Regions from separate parts of the Paenibacillus sp. TC-CSREp1 genome, predicted to be linked through region 2. Evidence: riboswitches for the same ligand, from Rfam matches in the RefSeq annotation. Region 2 holds a riboswitch; the other holds the start of a gene.
The links. Region 2 has a riboswitch for ZMP and ZTP ahead of ACQSGY_RS14990 (DJ-1/PfpI family protein). Riboswitches for the same ligand answer to the same signal wherever they lie in the genome.
Positions count from the first base shown of each region.

Region 1: linked by a shared signal. The riboswitch ahead of ACQSGY_RS12345 (TIGR01440 family protein) and the one ahead of ACQSGY_RS14990 (DJ-1/PfpI family protein) in region 2 are both predicted to bind ZMP and ZTP.

Region 1 is NZ_JBNOKM010000007.1:121,537-136,513, forward strand. It holds gene atpB (F0F1 ATP synthase subunit A) at 1-622, opposite strand, end outside; gene ACQSGY_RS12320 (ATP synthase subunit I) at 664-1,044, opposite strand; gene ACQSGY_RS12325 (AtpZ/AtpI family protein) at 1,037-1,291, opposite strand; gene wecB (non-hydrolyzing UDP-N-acetylglucosamine 2-epimerase) at 1,478-2,635, opposite strand; gene upp (uracil phosphoribosyltransferase) at 2,674-3,303, opposite strand; gene glyA (serine hydroxymethyltransferase) at 3,747-4,994, opposite strand; gene ACQSGY_RS12345 (TIGR01440 family protein) at 5,212-5,805, opposite strand; ZMP/ZTP riboswitch at 6,032-6,113, opposite strand; gene ACQSGY_RS12350 (low molecular weight protein arginine phosphatase) at 6,210-6,782, opposite strand; gene ACQSGY_RS12355 (manganese efflux pump MntP family protein) at 6,847-7,407, opposite strand; gene ACQSGY_RS12360 (hypothetical protein) at 7,530-7,655, opposite strand; gene ACQSGY_RS12365 (L-threonylcarbamoyladenylate synthase) at 8,350-9,558, opposite strand; gene spoIIR (stage II sporulation protein R) at 9,838-10,497, opposite strand; gene ACQSGY_RS12375 (FtsW/RodA/SpoVE family cell cycle protein) at 10,766-11,998, opposite strand; gene ACQSGY_RS12380 (FtsW/RodA/SpoVE family cell cycle protein) at 12,270-13,499, opposite strand; gene prmC (peptide chain release factor N(5)-glutamine methyltransferase) at 13,585-14,475, opposite strand; gene prfA (peptide chain release factor 1) at 14,500-14,977, opposite strand, start outside.
Region 2 is NZ_JBNOKM010000009.1:43,046-58,022, reverse strand. It holds gene ACQSGY_RS15030 (lysophospholipase) at 1-218, opposite strand, end outside; gene ACQSGY_RS15025 (flavocytochrome c) at 449-2,878, opposite strand; gene ACQSGY_RS15020 (NADPH-dependent FMN reductase) at 2,892-3,506, opposite strand; gene ACQSGY_RS15015 (LysR substrate-binding domain-containing protein) at 3,688-4,617, shown strand; gene ACQSGY_RS15010 (FAD:protein FMN transferase) at 4,630-5,565, shown strand; gene ACQSGY_RS15005 (hypothetical protein) at 5,580-5,849, opposite strand; gene ACQSGY_RS15000 (hypothetical protein) at 5,918-6,148, opposite strand; gene ACQSGY_RS14995 (GNAT family N-acetyltransferase) at 6,351-6,863, opposite strand; gene ACQSGY_RS14990 (DJ-1/PfpI family protein) at 6,848-7,447, opposite strand; ZMP/ZTP riboswitch at 7,497-7,576, opposite strand; gene ACQSGY_RS14985 (hypothetical protein) at 7,720-8,250, shown strand; gene ACQSGY_RS14980 (immunoglobulin-like domain-containing protein) at 8,397-14,977, opposite strand, start outside.

The sequences.
Region 1 (14,977 bases), on a different contig from region 2:
TGTTTGCAAACAAACGCATACCGTGTGTAAGCAATTTGGATGCCGTCTCGACGATATTAATCGGGAAGAACAACCAATGTGGCTGGAAGTAGTGTTTAAGATACGCTTTGGTATTCTTGAACAATCCCAGTCCGTGAGCAATCAAAAAGGCAATGATTGCGAGTCCCATTGTGACAGACAAGTCTGCCGTTGGAGATTTCCACCATGCGATTTCAATGTGAGGGTGAGCTTCCGGGTTCTTCTCATGTGCCGTGTTGTAAGCTTCAACTACACTAACAAGCGGCTGTCCCGCGATCTTGGCTTGGTCTGGTTCTGTAATACCAGTCACTACCCCGAAAGGAAGCCCCAGCATATTACCAACAAAAATGAACATAATCATCGTGGTTGCCAGAGTAAGGAAGTGCTGACCTTTCTTCATGTCCATCGTACTTGAGATCAGATTGCGTACAAATTCGATAGCCCATTCCAAAAAGTTCTGCAGCTTACCCGGGTTCTCCACGGACAAGTTTCTTGTTGCCAGCTTACAGATCACAAAGACAATTAAGCTAGTCACCACCAGCATAAGTAATACTGATAAATCCAGTCTGAATCCACCCAAATCAATTATGGGAGCTTCATGCATATTTTTCTCACCCCTTTCTCGCGCGCGATACGGTTTAAATCCTAAACTTCTGTGTTACGGGATAATATAATCCCTATAAAAAGGAGGGAAAATTGTGCAAGAAACAGGCCGCCTACAACCGCATATGTATTGAAGTACTGCGGAAATTGCATCGCCAGAAAAACACCGAGCACTGCAAGCGCTGCTCTTGTCAAAAAACCCAGATTCACCCTTTTCAAATTACCTCCGACCGCATCATCTGCCATAATTCTCACTTTACGTCCCAGATACGAGGCATTAATCCAGCTGATTACAGCGCCTAATGCAATTCCAACCCCGATGGTCTGTATAGCGGGAAACAACGCAGCAATCAGAAAACAGATCATGAGGATGGTCAAAATACACACGGTCATCCATCTGCGATATCTGGCTAGTTCACTCATCACTTTCCCCCATGAATTTTTTAGCAATAAAGTAAATGCTTACTCCACCTGCTGCGAGAAAAAAGAGAACGCTTACGGCGATCCATATTCCGCTTCCTCCAATGGTCTTGTCCAACCACGAGCCAGCATAATATCCGGCAACAGCGAGCAAAGCAATCTCGATTCCAAAAGCTGTCACGAGCCCCATTGCTTTCCATACCTTATCATCATGGTTACGGGATGAATTTGGTTTGTTCGAATCGGCCATTTTCCACGCCACCCTTGCAATCCCAGTTAATTTTACTGAATGATGAGAGCCTTTGTCAATTGATTGATTTTAGCGTTTTAAAGGGGCAAACGCCGGGTTTATGGACGTTCAAAGCCCATAAACCCGCGTAAACCGTACAGTTTAACTGTATGCTATCCCCTCTATAAATCCAACAGAAAATGTGAATTATTTTTTGAACTTTCTGTGAAATGATTCCGGACGCTCACTATTTACGCCGAAATGGTGCAAAATCGCATTGACAATTCTTTCCGATGCATGTCCATCACCGTATGGGTTGGCGGCCTGGCTCATGCTTGCATATAACGTTTCATCTGTAAGCAGAGCTTTGGTCCGTTCATATACACGCTCCTCGTCCGTCCCTACCAATTCCAGGGTGCCGGCTTCAATGCCTTCCGGGCGCTCTGTTGTATCACGCAAAACAAGAACAGGCACACCAAACGAAGGCGCTTCTTCCTGCAAACCGCCTGAATCGGTCAGTATCAAGTGCGTGTGCGGGTAAAAGTTATGCAAATCCACTACGTCTAGCGGATCGATTAACTGTATACGGGGATGATTCCCCAATATCGCGTGAGCCGGCTCCTTCACAGCAGGACTAGGATGCACCGGGTACACGATGGCAATATCCTCAAATTCGTCAGCAATACGTTTGACGGCTTGGAAAATGTTGCGGTGAGGCTCGCCCTGAGATTCACGGCGATGAGCAGTCATCAACACCAGGCGTTTGCCTTGTGCCCAATCTAGTACCGGGTGCTTGTAATCCTCCCGTACTGTATATTGAAACACATCTGTTACGGTGTTGCCTGTGACGTAGGTACTAGACTCCGGTTTATTTTCCTTGGCAAGGTTGGAGGCAGACCAATCCGTTGGTGCAAAATGCAAATCTGCCAGAACACCCGTCAATTGGCGGTTCATCTCCTCCGGATACGGCGACAGCTTGTTCCACGTCCGCAGCCCCGCTTCCACATGTCCTACCTGAATCTGTTGCAGGAACGCTGCATAGCTGGCTACAAATGTCGTAAGTGTATCGCCGTGAACGAGTACGATATCCGGCTTCGCTTCGCGCAAAACCGGCTCCAGGCCGCCAAGAACGCGAATGGTAATCTCGTTCAGGGTCTGGCGGTCCTTCATGACATCCAGATCATAATCGGGATGAATGTCGAAAACCTCAAGAACCTGATCCAGCATCTGTCGATGCTGCGCAGTTACGCAAACAATCGACTCTATCGACTCGGGATGTTTCTGCAATTCGAGAATCAGCGGAGCCATCTTGATGGCTTCCGGGCGCACCCCGAAAATGGTCATGACTTTAATTTTTTTGGACATTCAAGCAAAGCCCCTTTTCTCATCAGCATGTAATATGCTTATTTCGTTCCGTACAAACGGTCTCCTGCATCGCCCAATCCTGGCACGATATATCCATGGTCATCCAAACGGTCATCCAGTGCTGCCACATAGATATCTACATCCGGGTGAGCATCCTGTACTGCCTTGACACCTTCCGGTGCTGCTACGAGATTCATCATTTTGATCTGAGTGCAGCCGCGTTTTTTGAGCACATCAATGGCTGCGATTGCCGATCCGCCTGTAGCGAGCATCGGGTCAATCACAATCAGCTGACGCTCCGTCACGTCTGTAGGCAGCTTGGTGTAATATTCAACCGGCTGCAGTGTTTCCGGATCACGGAACAAGCCAACATGTCCAACTTTTGCCGCTGGCAGAAGCTTCACAACACCATCCAGCATACCAAGTCCTGCACGCAGAATAGGCACCAGTCCAAGCATACGGCCAGAGATGACTTTTCCTTGTGTTGCTGCTACAGGTGTCTGCACGTCAATCGTTTCCAGTTCCACATCTCTTGTAATTTCATAAGCCATCAGCGTAGCTACTTCATCAACCAGTTCACGGAAATCTTTCGTATTCGTACGCATGTCGCGTATAAACGTCAGTTTGTGTTGAATCAGGGGGTGATCACATATTACTAATTTTCCCATTCCTTTGTCCCTCCGGTAATTTCTTCATGTGTTAAGCATTTCCAAATATACCTTGCCGTCATTCACAGGCCCGATAAATCCTGTATATTATATCATCACCCACACCGAATTACACCATCAAAGGGCACTAATCATTACAGAAAAGCAAATCCTACAAAAACAGGACCGGAAAATGATCCATCCGGTCCTGTTTGCTCGTGCTGTTATGTCACTTGAATAGTAAAATGTTGAATACAATGGCACTCCGCCACCAGAATGCTCCTTCGATCGCCGTTATCCCCGAATTTTTTGAATCACCTTGGAAAGGTGAAAATTCGGGGATAAATGCGAACGCTCCGCTTCTACGGCCTCATTCTGCTCGCTTCGTTATTTTGTATTCCATTTTAACAACCTTCAAATACAAACAGCACGAGCAATGTTTTTTAGCAGTTGAAGTAACAGTACTAGTATTTAAGGTCAGTGTAGAGCGGGTATTGGTCAGTCAGGGCTGTTACTTCTGCGCGTGCCTGATCAAGTGTTGCTGTGTCTTTTGGATTTTTGAGCGTTTTAGCGATGATTTTACCGATGGACACCATTGCCTTCTCATCCATACCGCGGGATGTTGCGGCAGGTGTACCGATACGGATACCGCTGGTGATGAACGGACTTGTCGGATCAAACGGAATCGCGTTTTTGTTCACGGTAATGCCGATGGAATCGAGCACATGCTCAGCTTCCTTACCCGTGATGTTCACGCTGCGTGTATCGATCAGCATCAAGTGGTTGTCTGTACCGCCGGATACGATGTTCAATCCTTCAGCGATCAATGTTTCCGCCAAAACTTGTGCGTTTTTCACCACGTTTTGTGCATACGTTTTAAACGAAGGCTGCAACGCTTCACCAAATGCTACAGCTTTCGAAGCGATCACGTGCATCAACGGTCCACCTTGGGAACCCGGGAATACCGCTTTATCAATGGCAGCTGCCCAGGATTTGCGGCACAGGATCATACCGCCACGTGGTCCGCGCAGCGTTTTGTGTGTTGTTGTTGTTACAAAGTGTGCATGCGGAACCGGGTTAGGATGCAATCCAGCTGCAACGAGTCCTGCGATATGCGCCATATCTACCATGAACAGAGCGCCAACATCATTGGCGATGGAAGCCAGCTTTTCAAAATCAATGGTACGCGGATATGCACTTGCACCCGCTACGATCAGACGAGGGCGATGTTTGAAGGCTGCTTTGCGAACTTCATCATAATCAATGAGGAATGTATCTTCCTGTACGCCGTAAGCAACGAAGTTGTACAGCAAGCCGGAAGCGTTAACCGGACTACCATGCGTCAAGTGACCGCCATGCGCCAGGTTCATACCCAGTACCGTGTCACCAGGCTTCAATGCTGCCAGATATACTGCCATGTTCGCTTGCGCACCGGAATGCGGCTGCACGTTGGCATGCTCTGCACCGAACAGCTCTTTCGCACGGTCACGTGCGATATCTTCAACAACATCCACATGCTCACAGCCGCCATAGTAACGTTTGCCAGGATATCCTTCAGCGTATTTGTTAGTCAGAACGGAGCCCAGTGCTTCAATTACCGCTTCACTTACGATGTTCTCGGATGCAATCAGCTCGATGTTGTTCTGTTGACGCTTCAATTCAAGATTCATCGCTTCCAGTACTGCAGGGTCATTCTTGCGCAATTGTTCCATGTTTAAATTCCTCCTAAATTATAATGAAGTTATAAAGCGAGCTTTCAGGTTACACGCCTGACTTCGATTGCATCACCATCTTACGATCACTGTTATCCCCGGATTTCTTTGAACCCTTTTGAAAAAGGGGAAATCCGGTGATAAACGTGAACGCTCCACTTCTCCAGATTGGTGTTGCACTCTCCGTTTACGTGTAAACATCATTACGCTTTATACGTTAGTCACAGAAAGTAGCATCTGGTTGCTCTTCCATTCGGTATACCGCACGCTCTCCGCCAATCAGCTTCGGACGTGTAAGTGCTGTTGTAACACGCGCCTCACCGATGTATCGAAGTGTTGTACGGAAAGGAACGGCAACATGGCGAAGATGCATGCCAATCATCGTTTCCCCGATATCCAGACCCGCATGAGCCTGAATATGTTCAGCAAGACACGGTTCGGACAATGAACGGTAGGCCGCAGAAGCCATCGATCCGCCAGCCGTAGGCACAGGTACAGCCCCGACTTCCGTTAGTCCAAGCCGATTCAGCAGCGCACGTTCCATTACCAATGCACGGTTCAGGTGTTCGCAGCACTGAAATACGGTGTCGAAACCAAACTCCGTCTGCACCTCGCGAACGCCTGCAAGCAGCTGCTGCGCGACATCCACCGCACCGCTGGTGCCGATGCGTTTGCCTGCTACTTCACTTGTGCTTGTACCAATCACAACGATGTGACCTGGGCCAAGCTTCCCGGCAATTGCCAGTTCACGCAGGATCGATGCGGTTTGCTGCTGCAATCCGGGTTGTTCTGAATCCAATTCAATCGTCATCCCATCGCCTCCCGATAAAATCATGCCCGCTACCTATACAAGTTGAACTAAAGATTTTACACAGTCCACTCCAATGACAAAATAACCTTAACTTGTAAATGAAGAGTTCAGCTTATATAGTAATTGTTTGCTCTACATATACGCTGCATGGCATTTCAGGTTCTATTATAGCGAAAAATCAGATGAAAGACGAAAAAAAGAGCAGTCTGCGGGTAACGCAGAATTGCTCTTTTGCCCAGGCGACCGGCCGTTTGTTTCGGTGCTCCATTGTGGTTGTGCCCACTTCGTCGCCAGTTACACCGAATCCCTGTTTTCCCCTTCATCATAAATCAACGCCACTCTAAAATCAACGATTAATTTACATTCCATGTTCTGTTTCTCTATCGTTCCTCTGTCTGCCTGATTTATTCAAGCTTATCCAGCAGCTTGGATAACGCTGTACGAATCTCTGCCGCCGTAATATTGTAATCGTCCCGACTGCCGCCAAACGGGTCCGAGATATCAAAGCTCGGAATGCGCTGCCGAATCTCGATTGCACGCTCCCGCTCGGATGCCAGAATTTCCTGGCCCAATGCCCGCTTCATCTCCAGTGCGGCAAAGAGGCTGTCCAATTCTTCCAAGTCATGAAGCACCTGCTCGTCATTTTCAACATACTCCTTCAGCGTATAGGTCTTCTGAATGGAATCGGGAAACACCTGCATGACATGCTGCTTGTGACTCCGGGTTAAAGTCAGTACAAGATCCGCCCACTCGATCAGCTCTGCACTGAGCTGGGTAGATTGTGACGGTCCCTCTGCCTGATGGTCTTTCAATACAGCTTCAGCATGGCGGGATATCGGCATGCCTGTGGATGCCGCCACACCTGCGGAACGAACATTGACCTGAATGCCGCGTTCGGCCGCCAGTTTACGCAAAAGCCCTTCTGCCATGGGGCTGCGGCACGTGTTACCTGTACATACAAACAAAATATGTTTCATTGTGATAGCCTCCCCATATGATCCAGATGTGATATGCCTATCTTATCGTTCAACCGTTTTATTTTTAAAATATAAACAAAAGTCCAAAGGCAAGCAAGATGGCCCCGCCTACAGCCTCACCGTAATCGCCCAGATTCTGACTTACCCGGCGTCCCAGCAGCAAACCCATGATCGACATCAAGCCGCCGCAGAAGCCAAAGGCCAGAATGGTCAGGACCAGATCACTGCTGAACATGCCCAGCGAGACACCAACGGAGAAGGAATCCACGCTGACACTGAGCGAAAACAAAATAATACCCAGCATGGACCGATGATCCACCAGCTTGGTCTCCCCTTCGCGAAACGCATTCAGAATCATGTGACCGCCCAGCAGCACCAGCAGACCTCCTGCCGCATAGTTCGTAATATCACCCAGCAAGGAGCTGACATACTTGCCCATGTACATGCCCGCCAGCGGCATGATGACATGAAACAGTGCGGTAACGGTACTAATCTTCAATACATCCCGCAGCCGTATGCCTTTCATGCCAATTCCGATACCCAGCGAGAACGCATCCAGACCAAGCGCAACCGCCATAATCAGAATGGTTACCAACTGCCCCACATGGGCAGACACATCCCACATTTTCATTCCCCCAAGTCGCATAAAGGTTCTTGTACACGATATGCGGACAAGGACCTAAACATGACCTTTGCGGGGAAACGAAGACAACGGAGATCCCATACAGCCTTTTATGATGAGAAAAATTATTTGTCCCACTGTGTAGGCAGTTTTTCATTGGTCTCTTCGAAATCTTCAAAACCGTTAAAATGCTCCAAAGCAGCATGGTAACTATTTATATTTTCAAAGGTATCTTCCAGATTGTCACTCATCCAATAAAAATCGTTCAGACTTATGGCATGTGTTTTTTTTAGCAATCTCCCATGAATCATACGTGAATAACCCAAGAGATTCTAATATTTGATTCGCCCCTTGACGTCCCTTGGGAAAACACGATCACTCAGCCAAAGCCTAATATCTTCCTTATTTCGGGAGTTGTCTTTATTAATATAAAATTGGCCAGAGTTATTACGCTTGCTTATACAACCCAAATGGATATCCTGCATCTCCTAAATTTAGCAGCTTCAGCTGTCGTTGTGTATTTCTTTCCTTTCATTGAAAATCCCCCGATGACCACTGTCTTGTACTAAGAAAATAAACGTTGGACATGATTATATGTCCTGACAACAAACTGTCTAATGGGATCAGCGTGTTATGAATAATATAATAAAATATAAACACCCATGGCTAGTGCAAGTGCACCACCCTTTACTTGGAGTGCTAACGATCAGGAAAAGCCTTATTCCGGCAATTTTGGGCTTTGAAAAATGCTAACGATTCCCAGAGACGCTATTCTGCTGAAATCAGCTTGATGAGGCTCATTTTTCAAGATGTTGAATGAAATAAGCTTCCTGGAGATCGTTAGATTTCAAATATCCCCGAATCGGGACAAATAAGCTCGCTGGGGATCGTTAGCTTTCCATCTTCTAATTGAGCAGCCAGAATTGCCAGGGGTGAAGCGGCGGCTCAATCAACCTGGATGAGTTGGTTGCCCGCCGCCTTGAGCAGCCGATTCATGACGGCTGCTCCCAGCCCCTCGCGTGAGCAGGCTTCCGCCACAATATATGTGGCGCCTTGCTCATCGCAGCTGCGCAGCGCGGCGTACAGCCTGCGCGCAGCCTCCTGCAGCTCGCTGGCGCTGCCCAGCGAGAACACAGCATCGGCGCGGTACTGCTCCGCGTGCTCGGCGAATGCCAGTACCGCGGTTCGCTCTCCGCGCTGCGCCGCCTCGGCGAGGGCGGCGCGGGTCCATGCCGCCACCGCTGCGGGCGGCCCCTCCACCACGCACAGCACCCCTGCGGGTGCGTAGTGCGTGTACTTCATGCCCGGCGAGCGCGGCGCCGGGCTGGTGCTGTCGCCAGCGGCCCCTTCGGCGAGAAGCGCCGGGTCCGTGGCGACACGGGCGGCCACGGCGGACAGCTGTTCCGCCGTGATGCCGCCAGGGCGCAGGATGGTGACGGTCCCGTCGTCACCGGCCTGCACCACAGTGGACTCGACGCCCACCCCGGTGGGGCCGCCGTCCACGATGCCGCCGATGCGGCCATCCAGATCCTCCCGCACATGTGCGGCGAGGGTCGGGCTGGGCCGCCCGGAGCGGTTGGCGCTTGGCGCAGCCACAGGGCAGGCCGCCGCCGCGATGAGTGGCAGAGCCACCGGGTGGTCCGGCATGCGCACGGCCACCGTATCCAGCCCGGCGGTCACCCGCGGGGATACCGCCCCCGGCCTAACCGGCAGCACCAGCGTCAGCGGACCCGGCCAGAAGGCTGCCATCAGCGCTTCCGCTGTCTCATTCACCTCCGTGACCAGTTCATGCAGCTGGTCACGGTGTGCGATATGCACGATCAGCGGATTATCGGACGGCCGTCCTTTGGCGGCAAATACCGCCTCCACCGCTTCCGTGCTGCGCGCATCTGCGCCGAGACCGTAGACCGTCTCGGTCGGGAAGGCTACCGTCTCGCCTTGACGTAGGCAGGCCGCGGCTGCCTGCAAGTCCACGAGCGCCGCCTCACGATCGGCGCTCCCCTTTTTCACATCAGCAATCGGGGAATGCTCTTGTTCTTGTACTACGTCTTGCTCTATGTCTTGCGTTATGCCTTCCTGACCCTGCGAGCGCAACAACGCTCTGACATCCCAATAGGCTGTGCGTTGTTCACTCTCATTCGGTGCTGCCCCCATATAACTGCGTTTGTCCTCTAACGAGGTGCGTTGTAATTCATTATACTCATGCTCTCGGTTCATCTATATCATCATCCCTAAACGTCAAGTAGGTTCATTTTCAGTACATATCATTATATCATATCTCCAGCATTTCAGGTTTGGCCTGGTCATGATGCGCCTCTCCCAAACAAACATAAATCAAAAAAAGAAGCCCCCGCACAACTGCTGCAAAGCTTCTCCCTTTATTCCGCCGAACACCCTATTTCATGCCCACATAAAAGTATACTATTAACCTTGTTATGAGAACAATCCTGTTGCCCAATCCCACAATTTCACAGCCACATCCCAGAGGAAAAATCTCGCTTCAGGCGTCTCCCCCTGCACGGATGCCTTCACCTCTACCGAATCCGCTGCTGCGGCAGAGACTGTGGACGGCTTCGCCAGCGCATCTCCTGTGCTTGCATCAATGAAACACAGCGGCGGGAACAATACACACCACCAGTTCTGCCCCTTGCCTTCTCCCAGTGTAATGCGCACCGCTTCATAGTCACCCGCAGGATACACTGTACCCCCATACAGTTTCGTTGGAAAAGGAACCTTACCCAGCTCCACCTGATAATCATAGGTCAGGCCGCGTTGTTTTAATTCTTCTCCCACCCGATTCTCAATCTCGGACAGATGCTCGCGAATCACATGACGTGCCTGCTCCAGGCTTTGCGGGTCCTCCAGCTCTCCAACCCATTCTCCCATCTGCGCAACGACAGCATCCCGAATCTCACGTTTCACAAGCTGGTCTCCGGTCGCATCGGAATTCGCCAGAATCCGCAAACGGATCGACTGCTCCGGAATCGCTGCAGCGGCTACAGCCGCATCTGTTTTCTGACCTTCCCACATCATAATGACCATCATAAGACATACAATAATAAGTCCGATTTGCTTCACAATTGGTCTGCTCATCCCGTTCTCCCCCTCGGCTCGGTATCCTATCACGGTGCCAACTCTCTCATGTCTATCAGTATGCCCGGTAGAGAAGGAAGTAAACCTGATATACGCACAAATCTATTAAAATTTCATAGTATGTGTCACACCTCAACAACTCGTTTAACGAATATCCAAAGAGGCTGTTACACGTTCGCTTCCGAACCTGCCAGCCTCCTTGCTATCCTATCTCAGCTGCGTGTGTGTCATAAAAACCGAAATACTCCAGAATACGTCTATGATTCGTCTAAGATACATCATGACTTTTTCCTTTGCCCTGTGTTACAAGACTCCGGATTCGCTGCATCAGCGTGGGACCCTGCTGCTCCGGCAGCAGTTCATCCTCGTCCTCATCCCCATATAGCTTAATGCTCATGACTAATCCGATACAGGCCATATTAATCAGCAAAGACGTACCCCCGTAACTGATAAAGGGCAAGGTAATGCCAGTTAGCGGCATCAAACCAAGGAACGCACCTACATTTTCAAACACCTGATAGAGCAGCATGCCAATAATGCCCACAATGATTATAGGCCCTGCACGATCCTTGCAACCTAGCGCGATTAGCACCATCCGATGAATGAGGATAAAGTACAGCAGGATCAGCAGCGAAGCGCCTACAAAACCGAATTCTTCCGCAATCACCACAAAGATCGAATCTGAGTAGGTATACGGCACACGTCCGCTTTGAACAGAGGTTCCTTCCAGAAAACCTTTGCCCGTGATCCCGCCTGATCCGATCGCAAGCCCTGCGTTTTTCGTATGCCACATCGCTTTGGCTGTCGCCTTTTCGGGAACAAGCCACGGATCAATGCGCTCGGCCCAGTGTTCTCTTTTTATTTTTTCCAAAAAGGTAAATACCTCATCATGGTAGAACGTATAGGATTTGATAAAACCGATTAAAATCGCACCTATTATCGTCACCCCGATGATCGCATGTTTTAGCTTGATGTTCCCGATCCACAGGACAGCCACCAGGATAACCACATACCCCAGTGCATTCCCCAGGTCATTCTGTGCCATGACGAGCGCAAACGGAACAAACGTCCAGCATCCGATCGGCACCACATCCCGCCAAAAACCCAACTCCCCCCGCTTTCGCTTCACGATGAGGTGGGCGAGAAACAGAATTAGAATCATTTTGAACAGCTCGGCCGGTTGAAAAGAAATGCTCTCGCTGATCTTCAGCCAGCCATTTGCGTTATTCACCTTACTTCCCAGCACATTCGCAAGGATGAGGAAAAGGATGCCTATCCCATACAGAAGCAAGGCATATTTCACGTATAACTTGTAATTGATTAATCCAATGCCGATGACAGCGATAAATCCAGCGATATAGAAATATATCGTTTTCACATGATGGCTATCCAGCTTGGGATCAAAACGTGTTCCGCTGTATACCGCTAACACACTCGTAACCATCAGCAACAACAGTACAAACAGAATGACACCATCCAGCTTTTTTACCGTTTTCCACATGATGCTTGAATATCCCCCTAATCCCGCTTTTCATTTTCCAATAAAGATCAATATTACCATTGTATCTAATTGAAAGCATGAATGGAAATCCGGGTGACGATCGGGAAACATGGATTATACACAAAAATAAAAAACCTTGGAAACTCTCTCCATCAAAAGCTGGAAGGAGTGGTTCCAAGGTTACTATGGATTATTTAACGAACTATTTTCGAGCGTGGACTTGCAGACAAGCCTCACTGTGAATTCAAACGCCGAATGCTGGCCTTCATATTCACTGTTCCGTCTGTTCTTGCTGAGCGGGCTTGCGTCTGAAGAGTTTCATTACGAGTTCCGTAATGCTCGGTTGTTCCGCCGATCCGAGAATGTCCTCGTTCTCCTCCGTATGCACCTTGATACTCATCGCAATACCCATACTGATCATGTTGATCATGATCGAGGTTCCTCCCGAGCTGATAAACGGAAGTGTAATACCTGTCAGCGGCATCAGACCGATGAATGGACCGATGTTTACGAATATCTGATACAGCAGCATCGCAATGACCCCGACAATCAGATAAGGTCCCGCGCGATCCTTACACTCCAGTGCAATCAGAACCATCCTGTGAATCAGAATGAAGTACAGCAGCAGCAGCACCGAGGCACCGATAAAACCAAACTCTTCTCCGATCTGCACAAAGATCGAGTCCGCATAAGCAAGTGGTACACGGTTGGATTGAATCGTTGTGCCTTCCATGTAGCCTTTACCTGTGATGCCACCCGAGCCAATCGCAAGCTTGGCATTATACGTCTGCCACAATACGTCTCTCGACGTCTGATCAGGCACCAGCCACGGGTCGAACCGATCCGCCCAGTGCGAACGGCCAATGTCCTTCAGAAATTTTACAATTTCATCATGATAGTGAATATAAGCCTGAATCCCGCCGACAAAAGCCACGACCGCAATAATAAAGCCGATAAAAGCGTGCATAAACTTGATATTGCCAATCCACAACAGTCCGATGAGGATAATAATATAACTCAAGGCGTTCCCCAGGTCGTTTTGCAGCAGCACAAGCAGCAGCGGCGGCAACACGCAGAGCGAGATCGGAATCACATCACGCCCGAAATACAGCGGCCGATTTTTCTTCCGCGCCAGTATAGCGGATAAAAAAACGATAAGGCACAGCTTGAATAACTCGGCAGGCTGCAAGCTTACACCCATGATGGATAGCCAGCCTTTGGCGCCATAATACTCTTTACCAAAAAACATGACAAAGACAAGCAGCAGCATGCCTACGCCGTAAATATACAAATAGTTTTTCAGAATAAACTTATAGTTGATCATGGATAGTGCAAAAAACACGATAAACCCTAAAATATAATAAAGAACCGCACTTTGTGTAAGTCCTCCCAGCTTGGGACGGCCAAACGTTGTGCTATGAATGGACAAAATACTAATGACCATCAGGATCAAAAGTATAAAAACGATGGAGTAGTCGATCTTTTTGAATTTGTGCAGCATGTAATTATGTTCCCCCAAGCATTCAGAAAATCTTCGGCATACCCCATTGTAGAGGATTTCACGGCAAAAAGAAAACTTACGCGCCTTACATTTTTGTCATCTGTTCCGAAAGTCGAACACCCAGGACATGCCGCTCAATTCCGGCAAGATCGGGAACGATAATAATCTCGGGCCAGTGCCCCGCCGATTCCAGCAGTGCCGCCACGTCCCGAGCCTGCCCCATGCCCAGCTCGAAACCGATCACCTGCGGCGGCGCGGGCAGCAGCCGCAGCTGCTCCAGCATGATGCGGTACGGGGCCAGCCCGTCCGGACCGCCATCCAGTGCGAGGCGCGGCTCATGATCGCGCACCTCCTGCTGCAGCCCGGCGATATCGCCCGCCGGGATGTAGGGCGGGTTGGACACCAGGATGTCCAACCGCTCCCCGGCGAACGGGGCCAGCAGATCGCCTTCGCGGAAGTCGATCTGTACGCCGTTCGCGGCCGCGTTGCACGCGGCCACCTGCAGGGCATCCGCCGAGAGGTCCCCGGCGGCCACCTGCCACTGCGGGCGAAGCGAAGCCATCGTTACCGCGATGGCGCCGCTGCCCGTGCCAATATCGACGGCGCGCACCGCATCGCCGCCGCCGGCAAACACGCGGTCCGCTGCGCGCAGCACAGCCTCGACCAGCAGCTCGGTCTCCGGCCGCGGAATCAGCACGGCCGGCGTGACCTCGAACGGCAGCCCGTAAAATTCCTGGCTGCCGATAATGTACTGCGCCGGCTCACCCGCAGCCTTGCGCGTGACGGCGTCTTCCCAGCGGCTGCGCAGCTCGCCGGGGAACGGCTCCGGCTGCATCATGTAGTACCGGGCGCCATAGACGCCCAGTACGTGCTCCAGCAGCAGCCGGGCATTATTGTGCGGCTCGTACACGCCGCACTTCTCCAAAAAAGAGGAAGCCTCGACAAAGGCTTCCCGGCAACTCTGCTCCGGCGTCATCACAAACTGCGCGCGCGTCACAGATTATTCTCCTCTTTCCATCATTTCTGCCTGCTGTGCAATCGTCAGTGCAGACAGAATTTCTTCAATCTCCCCGTTCATCACCTGATCCAGCTTGTGCATGGTCAGACCGATGCGGTGATCGGTAACACGGCTTTGCGGGAAGTTGTACGTACGGATCCGCTCACTGCGATCCCCTGTGCCCACTTTGCTTTTACGTTCTACCGAGATTTTCGCTTCTTCTTCCATACGTTTCATATCAAAGATACGTGTGCGCAGCACTTGCAGCGCTTTTTCCTTGTTGGAGTTCTGCGATTTCCCATCCTGACATGTCGCTACGATACCTGTTGGCACGTGAGTTACCCGTACCGCCGATTTCGTTGTATTAACCGATTGTCCGCCTGCCCCACTGGAGCAGAACGTATCTACACGAATGTCTTTATCATGAATTTCGATATCAAAATCTTCCGCTTCCGGCATGACCGCAACCGTTGAAGTCGAC
Region 2 (14,977 bases):
GTGCGTGCCCCTTCCGATCTGGCATGACCCCGATGGTCGAAACGATATACGTTAAATCCGCGTGCATTCAGCTTCTCTGTCACATAATCATACCGGCTGGCATGCTCAGCCAATCCGTGTACGATGACTACCGCAGCCTTTGCATTCTCCACAGTATCCTTGCTGAAATAAAGCTGTGTACCGTCAAAAGATTGAAGCGTTGTTTCGATTCTAGTCATCGCATATCCCATCCTTTTTGTATTTTAATATCCATTATAAATAATATTGTTTCTCACAGAAACAATATATCATTCCATCATTCCATTTGTCCAGCATTTTTTGAAGCGTTTACATTTTGAGTTTTGAAGCTTTTCTATATGCATCGCATAGAACTGCAAATAAACCACTTCAATGTGAAGTGGTTTAAAAGTCAAATATGGTGCTCTTTTTACATTTCTTTTTGTACTACTTATTGCTGATTCATCTCATCAACAGCCGTTTTACCAGCAATCCGTCCAAACGTAAAGATATCCGTCAAGGCATTGCCACCTAAACGATTGCCTGCGTGAATACCGCCTGCGACTTCCCCCGCAGCATACAGATGTGCAATAGGTTGACCTTTTTCATTCAATACACGAGTTTGGGTGTCGATTTTGATACCGCCCATCGTATGGTGGACCGCCGGTTTTCTAGGCGTAGCATAGAATGGAGCCTTCTCCACTTTTAAGCTAAACGTATCCTTGTGGAATTCTGGATCAAAGCCCGCATCTACGTAAGAGTTATACTTATCAACGGTCGATCTGAGAACCTGAGGGTCCATACCCACTTTCACTGCCAGCTCTTCAATCGTATCCGCTTTAAACAGCGTACCTGCTTCTACCTGCCGATCTATTTTTTCCTGGCTGGTATTTGCGGCGGTTTTCTTGATTTCGTCATCCGCAATCAGATAAAATAAACTTCCTTGCTCAATCGCCGCTTTGGTTAAGACATCTCGTCCAGAGAATTCGTTGACAAACCGTTCTCCCTTTTTGTTAACAATGACGAAGTTTTCAGGCGGTACTTGCAGCCCACTGAAAAGCTCGCCCGTTTCCGGGTCAGCTACCGGCATCATTTGCGTGAAGCCCATGCCTGTCAGTGCGGCTCCTGCACTCTTGCCAAGCGATATTCCGTCACCCGTCATCGCGTAGGAATTCGTAGTTTTGATATCATCGTCAATATGGCTCCAGTACGTGTTATATTCCTTGAGCATCTGCGTATTTGCACCAAAACCACCACTGGCAAGCACAACCGCTTTTGCATGAACCGTAATTTTCTGACCGTTTACACCCGTTGCAATGACACCTGCAATTTTTCCATCTTCAATAATCAATTGTTTTACCGGGGTATCTGTAATAATTTGTCCGCCATTGTCTTCTACATATTTGCTAAGCGCAATGATAAATGCAGATCCGTAACTTTTGACAGGCTTGTGACCACGGCGCCACAGAGCACCTACTGGAGCAAATACGATGCTTTTATCATATTCAACACCGATATCCTCAAGCCATTGCACACTTTCCAGGGCACGATCGGTAAGCACTTTAACCAGATCATACTGTCCATAGATCGTGGTACCATTCAAGTCGGTTCGTTTGCCCCCGAAATACGTTTGCATTCTGTGCAGCAGCGGGGAATCGAATAAATAAGCCTTTTCTGTGCCAAACTTCTCCTGATATGCTGCAAATTCTGCTTTCAACGCATGGAAATCATCGATATATTCCGGATGAATCAGGCTTTCATCGGTACTTAACAGGTTCTCAATTGTTTGTCGTTCCCCCGGATTCTCACTAAATTGCTGCTGCCATACAGGGTCTGCCGCGTTAACAGGACCACCTGAACGGATCGTGTTCCCCCCAACAGCAGGATATTTCTCAAGCACAATTGCACTTGCCCCCTGCTGTAATGCGGTAGCAGCCGCACTGAGTCCTGCGCCGCCTCCCCCTACAACGACTACATCACAAGTATATTCCTCATCATCCTTCATCTGGCTGCTGGCAGGTTTTGGACGTCTTTTCAGAATGTCCGGGTTCACTCCGGCCAGTTTAACTGCTTTGGCGACACCGTTGATGACAGCGTTACTTGTCTCGGAAGCACCGGATAGCGCATCCACATTCAGCGTCTGTCCTTCAATGATTTTATTCGGGATTCTTACAAAAACGACATCGGCGATGCCTTCGGTTTCCCCCTGGGAATCAATATCAATACGTTCGATCCGATTTTCACTAAAGGATACCTTCATCGGCAGATTGCCGCTGTGACCGATCGCATTGACCTCATACACACCAGGCTTATAGGTGAACTCCTCTTCCTCATTGAGCTGATTGGAAATTTTGGCAAAGCGAAGGAATCGAAGGAAGCATACTTCCAGAAAATCAATCGTTCCTTCACTGTTCAGGTTTCCTGCTTCATCAAATGCTTTATGTGCACTACCAAGCAAAAACTCATATCCTGGCATCACGTTCGCTTCAACACCCGGTGCATCCAGAATTTGACGAAGATGCAGCTGTGCACGCGATGAACCCTGCGTTCCCTGTGACGCACCAATAATCATGACCGGCTTGCCAGCAAGCGGATGGATTTCAAAGCTCAGCCATTCCAGCAGGCTTTTCAGGGATGAAGGAATGGAATGGTTATATTCCGGAGTTGCAATAATCACGCCATCACTTGCTATAATTTTTTCGTTAAACGATTGTATAATTGCACTGTTCGTTTGGTTATCGGATTGATTAAACATCGGAACATCGGTAATATCAAGGATTTCAATGTCTGCTCTGGACTCAAAATGCTTTTGCATGAATTGAAGCAGCTTGCGATTATATGATTTCTTTGCATTTGTGCCAACGATCGCTATGATTTTCATTGTAGTTAGCCCCCTACTCTTGCCAGGAAAATTTTTTCGTTTTTTTCTTCAACGTCCGTTTTGACAGCAGCTCTGTTGTGATCTCCGTAAACAAAACAAACTCTCTGAAAATTTCCTCAAGCTCCGCCACTTTCTCAGCACTGATCAGACTGCCGCTGTTATCAAATGCACTCTGTGATTTTCCTAGAAGAAACTCGCTGCTTGGCATCATTCTCGCACCAAGTTCAGGTGAGTCCAAAATCTGTCTGAGATGCGCCTGTGCTCTGGAAGAACCAAGCGAGCCGTGGGAAGCACCCACGATCAGAACAGGCTTGTCTTTTAAGGTTTGAGTGGTATAACTGACCCATTCCAGCGCACTTTTCAACACAGCAGGAATCGCGTGATCATACTCTGGCGTAGCGATGATGATGCCTTCTGCTTTGGAGATTTGGTCCAACAACTGTTGTACCTTCTCAGGAATATCAGCTTCAGCTTCCTCCAGATCATCCTTTTCGATAAAAGCAGGCAAATCCTTGATTTCAAACAGGTCAATCCGGGCCTCACTGGCAAAATGCTTTTGCATAAATTGAAGCAGCGTACGGTTCGTTGATACATCCGAATTCGTGCCCACAATAGCTAAATAATTCATCGTAATCCCCTCTCTGTCATTCGAAAATCATGTTCGTCAATGTCAGACTCGATCTTTCGGCATAACCTTAACATATTAAAGCTCGAATGATCTAATAGTTATTCATTGCAGTTTGATAACCAATTTGTTATAATCAGCTCAAATTCAAAGTTTGTTATTTTTTTCACAAAGGGTGAGCGACATGTCTAAATTAGAATCACAGGATATTTTATGTTACATCGACAGCCTTTTGAAATACAGCAACTTTAGCAAAGCAGCCCAATCCCTTTATATTTCTCAGCCCTACCTGACCAAGGTAATCAAAAAAGTTGAAAGTCAGTTAGATTGTGAGCTGATTACTCGCAACAAACTTCCATACCGGTTAACCGAGCAGGGAAAAATCTATTATCAGTACCTGACTTCACTCGAACATAGCTACGCCAAGCTCATGAAAGAAATCTCATATGCATCAGATATCGGTAATAAAGTGTTGCGAATCGGGATTCTGCCTAGCCTGGGTTCTTATTTGACACCTCTTTTTTTACCGGCATTTTTACAGCTTCATCCTGCCTATAAGATTAATCTTGTAGAGGATCTGCCTGAAAAAAATGAAAAACGGATTCAAAATTATGAATTGGACTTCTGGATTGGGCAAAATTCGAGCAGTATTTCCCCAAATCTAAACTCATTTAGTTGGGGAAGGCACAGCTACCGGGCTGTCATTCCGCGCGGCTGTGAACTATACCAGAACAATGTTGCCGTCATCCCGGAGGGAACGCTTGATATCTCTACCATTCTGAGCCAACCGCTTGTGTTAACGTCCAAAGGCTCTGCCGTCCGTAAACAGATCGATCAATTACTTAGTGTGCACAAGATACAACCGAGCATCGTGATGGAAAGCAATGAAATTCACACGGTGTTGAAGCTGGCCAAACATAATATGGGCCTGACTATCATTCCAGAAAGTGTCCGGATTGACGAGTCTCCTTCGGATTACAATATCTACCCGATTCCGATTGATAAAATGAGTCTGGATTATTTTATAGCACATCATGGGGAAAGAAAGCTTACGAGTGTAGATCATGACCTTATCCATACTTTTCTGAATCATGGACAACAATGCGCAGTGTAGGAGGAAGTTGGCATGAAACCATATACGAGAACGATTCCACTCATGGGGACGAACATCTCCCTCTATATCGATGGCAAAGATGCTGAAGAGCTTGCCGAGGAAGCAGCGAATATGCTGATACATTATGAACAAGTGTTTAGTGCCAACAGTGAGCACTCGCAGCTTGCCATGTTAAAAAGAGCTGCCGCATCTCATCCGATACAGGTGGACAAAGAGCTGTATGATCTTATCCGGATCGGCAAAGCACACAGCATGCAAGAAGATTCATTTTTAAACATTGCGATAGGTCCATTAATCAAATTGTGGAGAATTGGTTTCCGCGAGGCACATGTGCCCCAGGATGCAGATATTAAAGCGGTGCTGGAGCTGTTGAATCCGGAGAATGTGCAGCTTGACGATGAGCGCCAGACGGTTCATTTATGCAAAAAAGGCATGGAGATCGACCTTGGCGCGATTGCTAAAGGTTATTTTGCCGATCAGGTTATGGCCTTTTTCAAGAAAAACGGTGTCGTCTCTGCAATGGTCGATATGGGTGGAAATGTGCTTGTTCATGGGGATTCCCCCTCAGGGTTCAGTCACTGGAAGGTTGGAATACAGAATCCCTTTCTCCCCCGGGGAAATGCAGCAGCATATGTTAGCATCCGGGAGCAGTCCGTCGTTACCTCCGGCATATACGAGCGGGTTCTGAACAAAGAAGGCCAGCAGTACCACCATATATTCAGCAGTACAACTGGCTATCCGATGGAAAGCAATATCGCTTCATTAACTATAATTGCAGACAAGTCGCTGGACTGTGACATCTATACGACCGAATTGTTCGGGTTAGATGCCGCCTCCATCATTCACAAGGTGAATCCTATGAAACATATCGAAGCCGCTGTCATTACAAAGGACGGAAACCTGGCCTACACCGACAATCTCAGGGGCAAAATCCATCCGATCTCATGACTAGCTTATTCCAACTAAAGTGTTTCGACCAATTTCTGAACCCTGAAGTGGGATATTAAATATACAGGACCTAAAATGTCTATTTTTCCGTCCTTGACACGCATAGCGCTCTCCTGTTCTGCCGCATAAACATTTATCTCTTTGGATAAGGGGAACAGGTAGCCTTCAGCAAACATGGCGTAGTCACGTTGAGCATGCGATTCATAAGCAAAAGCATTACAACTTAAACCCTCATAAATAACACTTGTTTTGACCTCAGGGATAGTGTCATTCGAAAATAACATTTTGCAGCCATGTTTAATGAACCAGCACTTGCACCGATGATCACGGCGTTGCTATTCTTGATTACATTCTATAATTCATATTTGGCCAGAAAGTCGTGCTGCTGAACAGGATCTCCACCGCATAAAAAAATGACTGAAGCGTTCTGAATGATTCGCTGGGCCTTTTCCTTCTGCACGGGGTAATCTATAAAATGAGTTTCATCGAAAAAAAGGTTTGCCTGAGTTAGCCATGTCCATTCCGTGATATCATCAAAGTTAACCTGCTCACCTTCATATTCAGAAGGCTCACCGCTAATCATAACAAGTGATGTTCTGTCTTGGATATCCTCGTGCAACCATTTAACCAGCTTCTCTGGGAAAAAATGATTAAACCAACTGAAGTAGTAATATGTCCTCAAACTTAATGACCTCCATATGTATAATTTCCTTCTGCTATTCTATGCTTATTTATCATCGGAGTTTGAGTGCGCATTGATATGATTTTACTTCTATAATTATCTGTTAACTAAACGTTTTAATAAACGTAACTCTATGGTAATCCATTGTAAAAAAATCCTTTTCATAAGCTACCTCATCAAACCCGATATGATTATAAAATTTTATAGTATCTTCATTTCCAACATGACCTAGTGTGTAAAGAATTATTTCTTTTTCATTCATTTTTTTAACTTTATTGCAAATTGTGCTCATTAGGGCGAGTCCGATACCTTGCCGTTGAACTCCCTTCTTTACTACCACGCCTACGATCTCGTAAAGACCTAACTCGTCATTGAATAAATAGCCTGCATGACCAAGGATATCATTATTACTGTCGATAGCAACGTAATAGGCATCTTCTTTGGTTACTTTCGCTATATCTAAAAATTCTGACCAACGTGCAGGGTATTTCTCAATAATAAACTTAGGAAACTGTAAGGGATATTCACTCATTATGGTTTCTATTTTATTTCGGTCCTTGTGTTCTAACAAACGGATACGCACACAAATCCCCTCCAAATTTAAGCCTTCTTCCAATCATATTCCATAATATTTGCCGTTTGTATTGCTCGTTCTTCGCCCAGTAATCGTTCTACAACGTATAACGCAGCATCCATGCCAGCAGATATTCCAGCGGACAATACAATCTTCCCATTATCCACATAACGAACATCTTCAATGATTTCAGTAGAAGCAGGGATGATTTCCCGTAATTCTTTCATCGCCAAACGATTGGTTGTAACCTTCAAACCGTCTAATACATTGGCTTTTGCCAAAATCAAGGCCCCAGTACAGACAGACAGTAAAATTTCTACATCATTGGACACGTCCCGAATCCAGCTCGTTATCGTTTCATTATTCATTTCTTTTCTTGAACCCCAGCCTCCAGGGATCACTAATATATCGGGATCAGGACAGTTATGAATCGTATAAGCTGGATTGATGCTCAACCCTCCCAATGCTTGGATCGGACCTTCCGTTTCCGCCACAGTGTACACATTGAAGTCCTGCCCTCTGTTACTTCCTGAAATAAAAACTTCAAATGGTCCTGCAAAATCCAAAGGTTCTACTTGTTCAAAAATGAATACTGCCACATTTCTTGCCTGCCGTACCTGTTCCATCCTATTCATCTCCCCCTAGAATAAATAAAAGCATTCGGTGTATGACCAAATACGTGGCCCAGGCGTACGGCTTATGAAATATGTGTTTGCTCGTGGTTCTCCACGTTTACGCCAGTAGCACATACCAAATATTTACTTCATTATAATCTGGAAATTTAGATGACTACAAGTGTTTTGGGCATTCGCCTGTATCCTTTGACCTATTCAGGCCCCGCTGATCTTATAGGATAATGTAGAGTATATATCAATCTTGAATAAGGGATGGGATGATAATGAGCACGCTTCAACCGGTTATCCATGTACTTCAGCATTCTTCTGATGAGAATGTGATGGAGCAATTTTTCGAGCACAAGTCGTTAATCTGGATTGATTGGAGAGAAGACGAAGGGGACGTCATCCAATACTTTAACGATCAACTGCCGGAATCGGATCAGATCAAGTGCGAGATAATCGACATCGACAAACCAAGAGGCGTTGATATTGTGTTAAGTTCGCACGATCGCAAGCTGACCATTCCGTTCGCTGATGATCGGACTGATCGAGACAGCGCTATTCGGGCTATGCAGGATATGATTGCTCCCCGGTATCAGATCCGATGGTTTATGGAGTCTTTAGGCAACGACACGTTAGCGTATCTCTTATTATCTACGGAACAGTGGGCGGAGCTTGAGAAGCAATTCGGAAAAGAAAAGCTGGAATTCCACTTCCAGCCGATAACAAGCGAAAGCGTCATGTTTTCCCTCGACATGGATGAGGTGTTCGGGCTAATAGAAACAAGGCAAAAAGCACGTACCTCTAAATAGGCAACGAAAACTCGTTAATACTTGTACGCTTAGTTCCCCAGTTTTCCAACTAAAAAACGCCATCACGTAATGTGATGGCGTTCCTTTTTGGAATGAAGCCCAGGAGGATTATTCGCTTCGTCTTCGCTCCATGTAGGCCCCCTATACTAATGTGCCAACATCAAACTCCATAAATTATAGATCATCACTGCTGCTTCTGCACGGCTAGCATTTTTCTTCGGCGCAAACTCATCGTTACCTACACCTTTTATAATGCCTGCTCCCTGTATTGCCTCTACCGCTTGCTTCGCATAGTTTGCGATGCTTGCTTCATCCTTGAAGGCTGCAGCTTCACTACTTGGTAACGCTAATTGGTTCATTTGTATCGCCTTGTATACCATAACGGCCATATCTTCTCGCGTAATGCTCTCATGAACTCCGAAGCTTCCATCTGGTTTCCCGTTCACAATCCCCAGCTTCTGCGCGGTTGCGATATTTCCATGGTACCATTCTCCTTGCTCCACATCACTAAAACTTGTCGTTGCGCTTTCATCCGATAACTCCAACATGTTCATCAGCATAGTAATGAATTCTGCCCTTGTCACCTGACCTTTCGGATTAAACTCGCCGTTGCCTACACCTTTTACGATGCCTCTTGCTCCCAATGCCGAGATCGCATCCTTCGCCCAGCCTTGGGTCACATCCTGAAAGCTTGTTGCAACATACGCTACCGTATACTTGCTTAAATCCGTTGGCTTGAACTCTACTTTTCCTGTCGCTGCATTGTATTTACCATTCGTCACAACTCTTAGCTCTCCACTGTCCTTCACTTCGTATACGATGACGTTGTTTGGATTTTCGTCGGCCTTTAATGTGTATGGCAATGCAATCACGAGATCATCTCTGCCATCAAACGGCGAAAGCTTCTTACCATCCATCGTTAGCTTGATATCATATACAACCTCACCGTTCAGCCCAGCTTGTGTTCCAGCTGGAAGTTGATCAGCCGCCATTTTCATCATCGACAATCCTAACGTTTTCCCCGCACTTGCTCCTGTTCCAAGGCGTTCGGTAGCCAACGTTACGACTGCTGAGCCTGTGTTGATCTCGATGCTATTTACTTTAGCGGTTCCACTTGTTAAGCGTGGATCTATTGCGAGCTCAATCGTTAGCCCGTTCAAGCTTTGATCACCTTCAACTCGCACCCTCAGCTTACTGCCTGTCGTTTGATCAAGCGCACGCTTCACCGTATCTGCACTTAACTTCACTTCAGAAGTGCCGCTCTCATTCACGACTGGCTTGATGTTTATTTGCCCGTTGTCCGTTACCACAGGTTCACTTTCACCTGTAGCTGGTGGTGCTGCAGGTGCAGAGATATTACCTCCACCACTTCCTTCACCACTGCTTGGTGCTTGTGGTGTTCCATCAACCAATGGTGTTACCGTTACCGTAGCGCTGGAGGATAAACCGCCATCGACTGTAGTTACTGTAATGGTTGCTGTTCCTGGTGCCACCGCCGTTACGCGACCTGTTGCACTTACAGTAGCTACAGATGGATTGCTTGAGCGCCATCTTACTTCTTTTTTCGTTGCGTTTGCTGGTGTGATCGTAGCTGTCAATTGCACTGATTGACCTGCTGCTATGGACAATGTCGTTTTGTCCAAGCTAACTCCGCTAACGGATACATTTTTCCCATGGAGTGCATCGTATTCGCTTTGTTTAATCGGAATAACCGTTCCGTGACGTGGATTAGCTGGTAAGTTGTAGTTGGAAGATAATGTCCAGATACCTGATGCCAGATTGGTTGTCTCGAATGGAATGTAACCTCTTCCACCAAACTCATCTACGAATAAATACCACTTTTCATCTGTATTCGATTTGAAAATCGTTGGACCCTCGACCCATTTCATGTTACCTACGCCTTGATTAATCATCTTGAAGGCTGGGTCCAGGACTGAGTCACCAACTTCCTGAAAGATCATCTTTCCAAATGGAGCAGCAGCTCCGTTGTCCTGTTCATCCTTCGTAAAACGATATACTTTTCCATCATGCTCAATCATCGTGGTGTCTATGATGGAATATCCATAATCCAAATATACTTTCGGTTCAGTAAACGTATAGAAATCTCTTGTCTTGCTATACATCATTTTTTGGTAGGCGCTGCCTGTATGGGATGCATCATCAAACATTCTCGATGCCCAAAATACAATGTATTCCCCTGTTGTTTTATCATACATAATTTCCGGTGCCCAAGTATTACCCGCTTCTTTCGGTGCAACCTCTACCATGCGTTGATCTGTCCAGTTGACCAGATCATTCGATTCCCAAACCATAATGGAACGACTTCCCCATGTTTGCGCTCTGCCCCAGTTGCCATTGCCGTTAATTTTCAGATCGGTAGCGATCATATAGAACTTGTCACCTTCAGGCGAACGAATAATGAACGGATCACGAACCCCCTTTTCCCCCAAGGCAGAGGTCAATACAGGTTTACCATCATTCAATTCTCGCCAGTTCAACGGATCATTGCCGTCACTTGCTGCAAAGTAAATTTGCTCTCCTGTAGAAGTACCTTCTCCTGTGAAATATGTGAAGAAGTATCCCGCATAATTTTCTTCAGCAGGCAGTTCCTTCACCTTCGCAATAAATTCCTTCGTAGTTGATGCGGAATTTAATGTAATCGTCGCTGTAAGCTTCACGTCTGCATCTCCACTACCGTGCGCCGGGCGTTTTACTTCACCCGTAACTGAAACGACGTTTGGTTGAACGGAAGTCCACGTAATCGTTGTTCCATAGAGTCCAGATGCCGGTAATGTGAGATGACCTCTTACATCATGAATGTTATGAACGACGAGTGCTGCTTTGGCTTCATCTACAGCAGCGGCATCGTTCGGCAATGCTTTAACCTTCAACGTAAAGGTTTTGGTAGCAGTCTCAGTGCCATCTGAAAATACCGCTGTTAACGTTACAACTTGATCGCCAGTTGCGTTAGCTGGTCTTGTTACGGCACCTGTAGTTGAGATCACATGGCCTTTGTCTGTTGTCCAGCTTATTGTCGTGCCATAAGCGCCTGATGTTGGCAAGGTTACATTGCTTGTAATCGCATCTTTGGATGTATTCGAAGCAAGAAGATCATGAATCGTTAATTTCTCTGTCGCAGCCGATACAAACATGCCCTTCATCGAAGCGATCTTCTGATCTGCACGAGCCTTCAGTAAAGCAATATCTGACGCACTCATAGCACCATCATAGATTTGGAAGTCTGCAATCAATCCGCCGAAGTAAGGATCAGCTGTATAGAATGACTTCCCGATATATCCACTACTGCCCGAGATATTTTTTATTTGTTCCAGTGTCATTCCATTGGTTGAGCCTGTTGCAACAGCAATACCATCAATATAAAGCGTTAGCGTACCATCGGTACCTGAAACAACAGTCGTAACTACTTTCCATTCATTATTTTTCAATCCCGTGGTCGAAGCTGAGGACTCATTATTCCAGGCATTTGTTGCGATCCCTAAACGGGCCATACCATTAGCGTTATAACGTGGTGTAAAATACGTATAGTGAGTATTATTGTTGGGTTTTCCTAACGCGTATAACCACTCCGCAGCGTTTTTGCCGCTCCAGTTCACAATGGATGAAACCGTAATATCCGTTAATCCATCGAGAATTCCTTGTGGCAGCTCTACATAGGAGTTAGTTGTGCCCCCATTAAAACTCAGCACACCAGCATCGTCTGTATGAATCCATTCTGCCTTAGAAGGATTCATCCATTTTCCGTTGAATTTTCCGGTTTGGTCAATAACCGTCGCGACATCGATATCATTCATATCGTAATGGAGAATAAGCTCAGCCCCAGACGGCTGCTCTACTGGAGGAGTAATGTCTTCATCCGCTAATGCTGCAATCTCTTCAGCAGATAACGCACGATTATAAATACGGAAATCATCCAGTTTACCAGAAAACAGACGATCGGTACTATTTCTTGATTTACCAATATAGTTCATCGTTGTTTCCAGTAACATTCTCGGCTCAACGTTAAATGTAGAGCTGCGCTTAACCTCATGACCATTCACATACAATACGGCATCAAATTCATCCATAGTAACGGCAACATGCTGCCAAGTCTTCGTTGGTAATAGTCCAGTATTTCTCAATGCATATTTATAATCTGATCCGAGTCTTGTGCTGTCATTGCTGAATTTCTCTGTAAAAGGTGTTACGACAGCGAACTCTAAACTACCTGTATCCCCTTGTGTACTCAAGTACATGGTGTTGCGGTTAACCTGTCTGCCTGTTTCGGAAGCAAAATCAAATATGCGTTGATTTGCCTGATTTTTGTCTACTTGAACCCATGTAGAAAACGTAGCCTTCTCCAGATTCAAGGATTGAATCAAGTGATCCGGCAGTTTCACATATCCCGTTGACCCATTAAGCTCTAGCGAAGCACCCTTTTTACCGATATGATCCTCTTCATTAATCGTTGCTCCACCTACCAGTGTTGCGTGATGGCCATTGCCAGAAATGTCATTCAACGTTGTACCCTTTACTGTATTTGCATCAAATGAGTAATGTACAACCGGGTCTGTTGATGGCTCTGGACCCTTCCATGCATACTTTTCTTGCAAAGCATTATACTCTGCACGTGAGATGGGAATTACCGTTCCATGCCTTGGTCCTGGCGGAAGTGCATATTGATCACTGCTTAATACATTGTTCATATATTGCGTGCTGCTATCCAGATCTGTTGTATATCGTACATGATATGGCCATGAATCAAGGAACAGATACCACATGTCTTTATGAATATCCTTAAATATCGTTTGTCCTTCGTTATTTCCATTTTTTCCGATTAAGCCGAGTATGTTATCACGTGTACCCGGAACAGCGTCGTATTGAAGGCCATTTTCAGCAATACCATCCTTGTCATAGTAGAAATTTGGTGCTTTCTCCACATATACTTTGGTATTCACTTCTGACTTGGTGAATCGATACAACATATCATTATGCTCAATAAACGTCGTATCAATCGTTGGAAGTGACTCATCAATCATGACCTTTGGCTCAGAAAAATTGTAGAAATCTCGTGTTGTTGCATAGTACATCACATTGTATTGACCTGCCGGTCTCCCGTTATAATCACCGTATGTCTCTGTGTTTTTCATCGAGGATGCCCAAAATACGATATACTCTCCAGTTACCCGATCATAGATCGCTTCTGGTGCCCACGTATTGCCTGCCGTCTTGGGAGCAACCTTGACCATACGCTGCTCGCTCCAATTCACGAGATCCTCCGACTCCCAAATCATCATGTAATGACTGCCCGTAATTTGAGCCTGGTCAAAATCTGTACTTTCACCCATTTTCAAATCGGTTGCCAGCATATAGAATTTATCCCCTTCTGCTGAACGAATAACGAATGGATCACGAAGTCCTTTTTCCCCCATATTCGATTGAAGGATCGACTTTCCATTATTCAGCGTTTTCCAGAACAAGGGATCTTCAGCTGTAGCGAAGGATATCTCTTCCCCACCTTCATACTCACCTGTAAAATACGCAAAGAAGTACGCATCAGGCTTTACTGGAGAAGGTGCTTGTTTAATTTTAAGGTTAAACGTACGCTCTTTGGAAGCTGTGCCATTCGTAATTGTAGCAATTAGTGTAACGGGGATATCCGTAGCTTGTCGGCTTACCCAGCCTAGCTGTGCAGCGTTACCAGTCGCTTCAGCCGTTCCTTTAACAACTGTCGGTCTGCTAGATGTCCATGTAATAGTAGACCCTCGTTCACCTGTAGTGACAAGACGCAAATTGCCTTTAACGTTGTCCGCATTGTAGATTTTTAATTGTTCAGCATCCAGATCAACCTTCTGCTGGTCATCGAATTGCTTCAGGATTGTAACAGGGAATACAGCTGTTGTTGATACCCCTTGATACGTTAAAGTAGCCGTAAGCTCTGCTTGAACATCACTTGCTTGCGCATTTGGACGTTGCACGATGCCACTGTTAGAAATGACAGCAGGATGACTGGAACTCCAGGTGACGCTTACACCGTTTTTACCGCTCGTCGGTAAGGCAAGGTCTCTCGTGATCTGTTCAGTACTCTGATCTGCCTCATCTAAGTAACGATCGATGCTTAGTTGATTCGCTGCATCATCCACAGTAAGCTTTCGTATTTTGGAAATGAGAGTTACGGCTTCTTTTTGATATAATTCGGCCATTTCTTGCTCCGTCAATGCACGATCATATACTCGAAAATCAGCCACGCTGCCTTGAAGATATGGGTCGTTCGAAAAGATGGACTTGCCGATAAAACCAGAAAACGTAGAATCCGGATTAATGATTTCTGACAGCTTTAGTCCCTTCGCATTACCTGAAGCAACCTTAACTCCATCCACGAATAACGTGATCCTGTTGCTGGCTTCAGAGAAGGATACCGTTACATGCATCCACTGTCCACCGATAAGGTTTGAGTTTGCACTGCCTGTAACTAATGCTTCATTCGGCCAGCCATTTTTAGAGATACCTGAAGCCACCATATTGCCTGATCCGCTACCATGGCGTGGGGTTACAAAAAAATATTTGTTCGTTTCCGGTGTTAACACCGTACCCAAACCGAAAATCCAGCGATTCGTACCATCATTCGTCCAGTTCACGATGGAAGATACGGTAATCTCATTTAGACCTTGTAATAGATCTAATCCATTGGAACCCTTAGGAATCTCGACATATCCACTATTCGATGTAG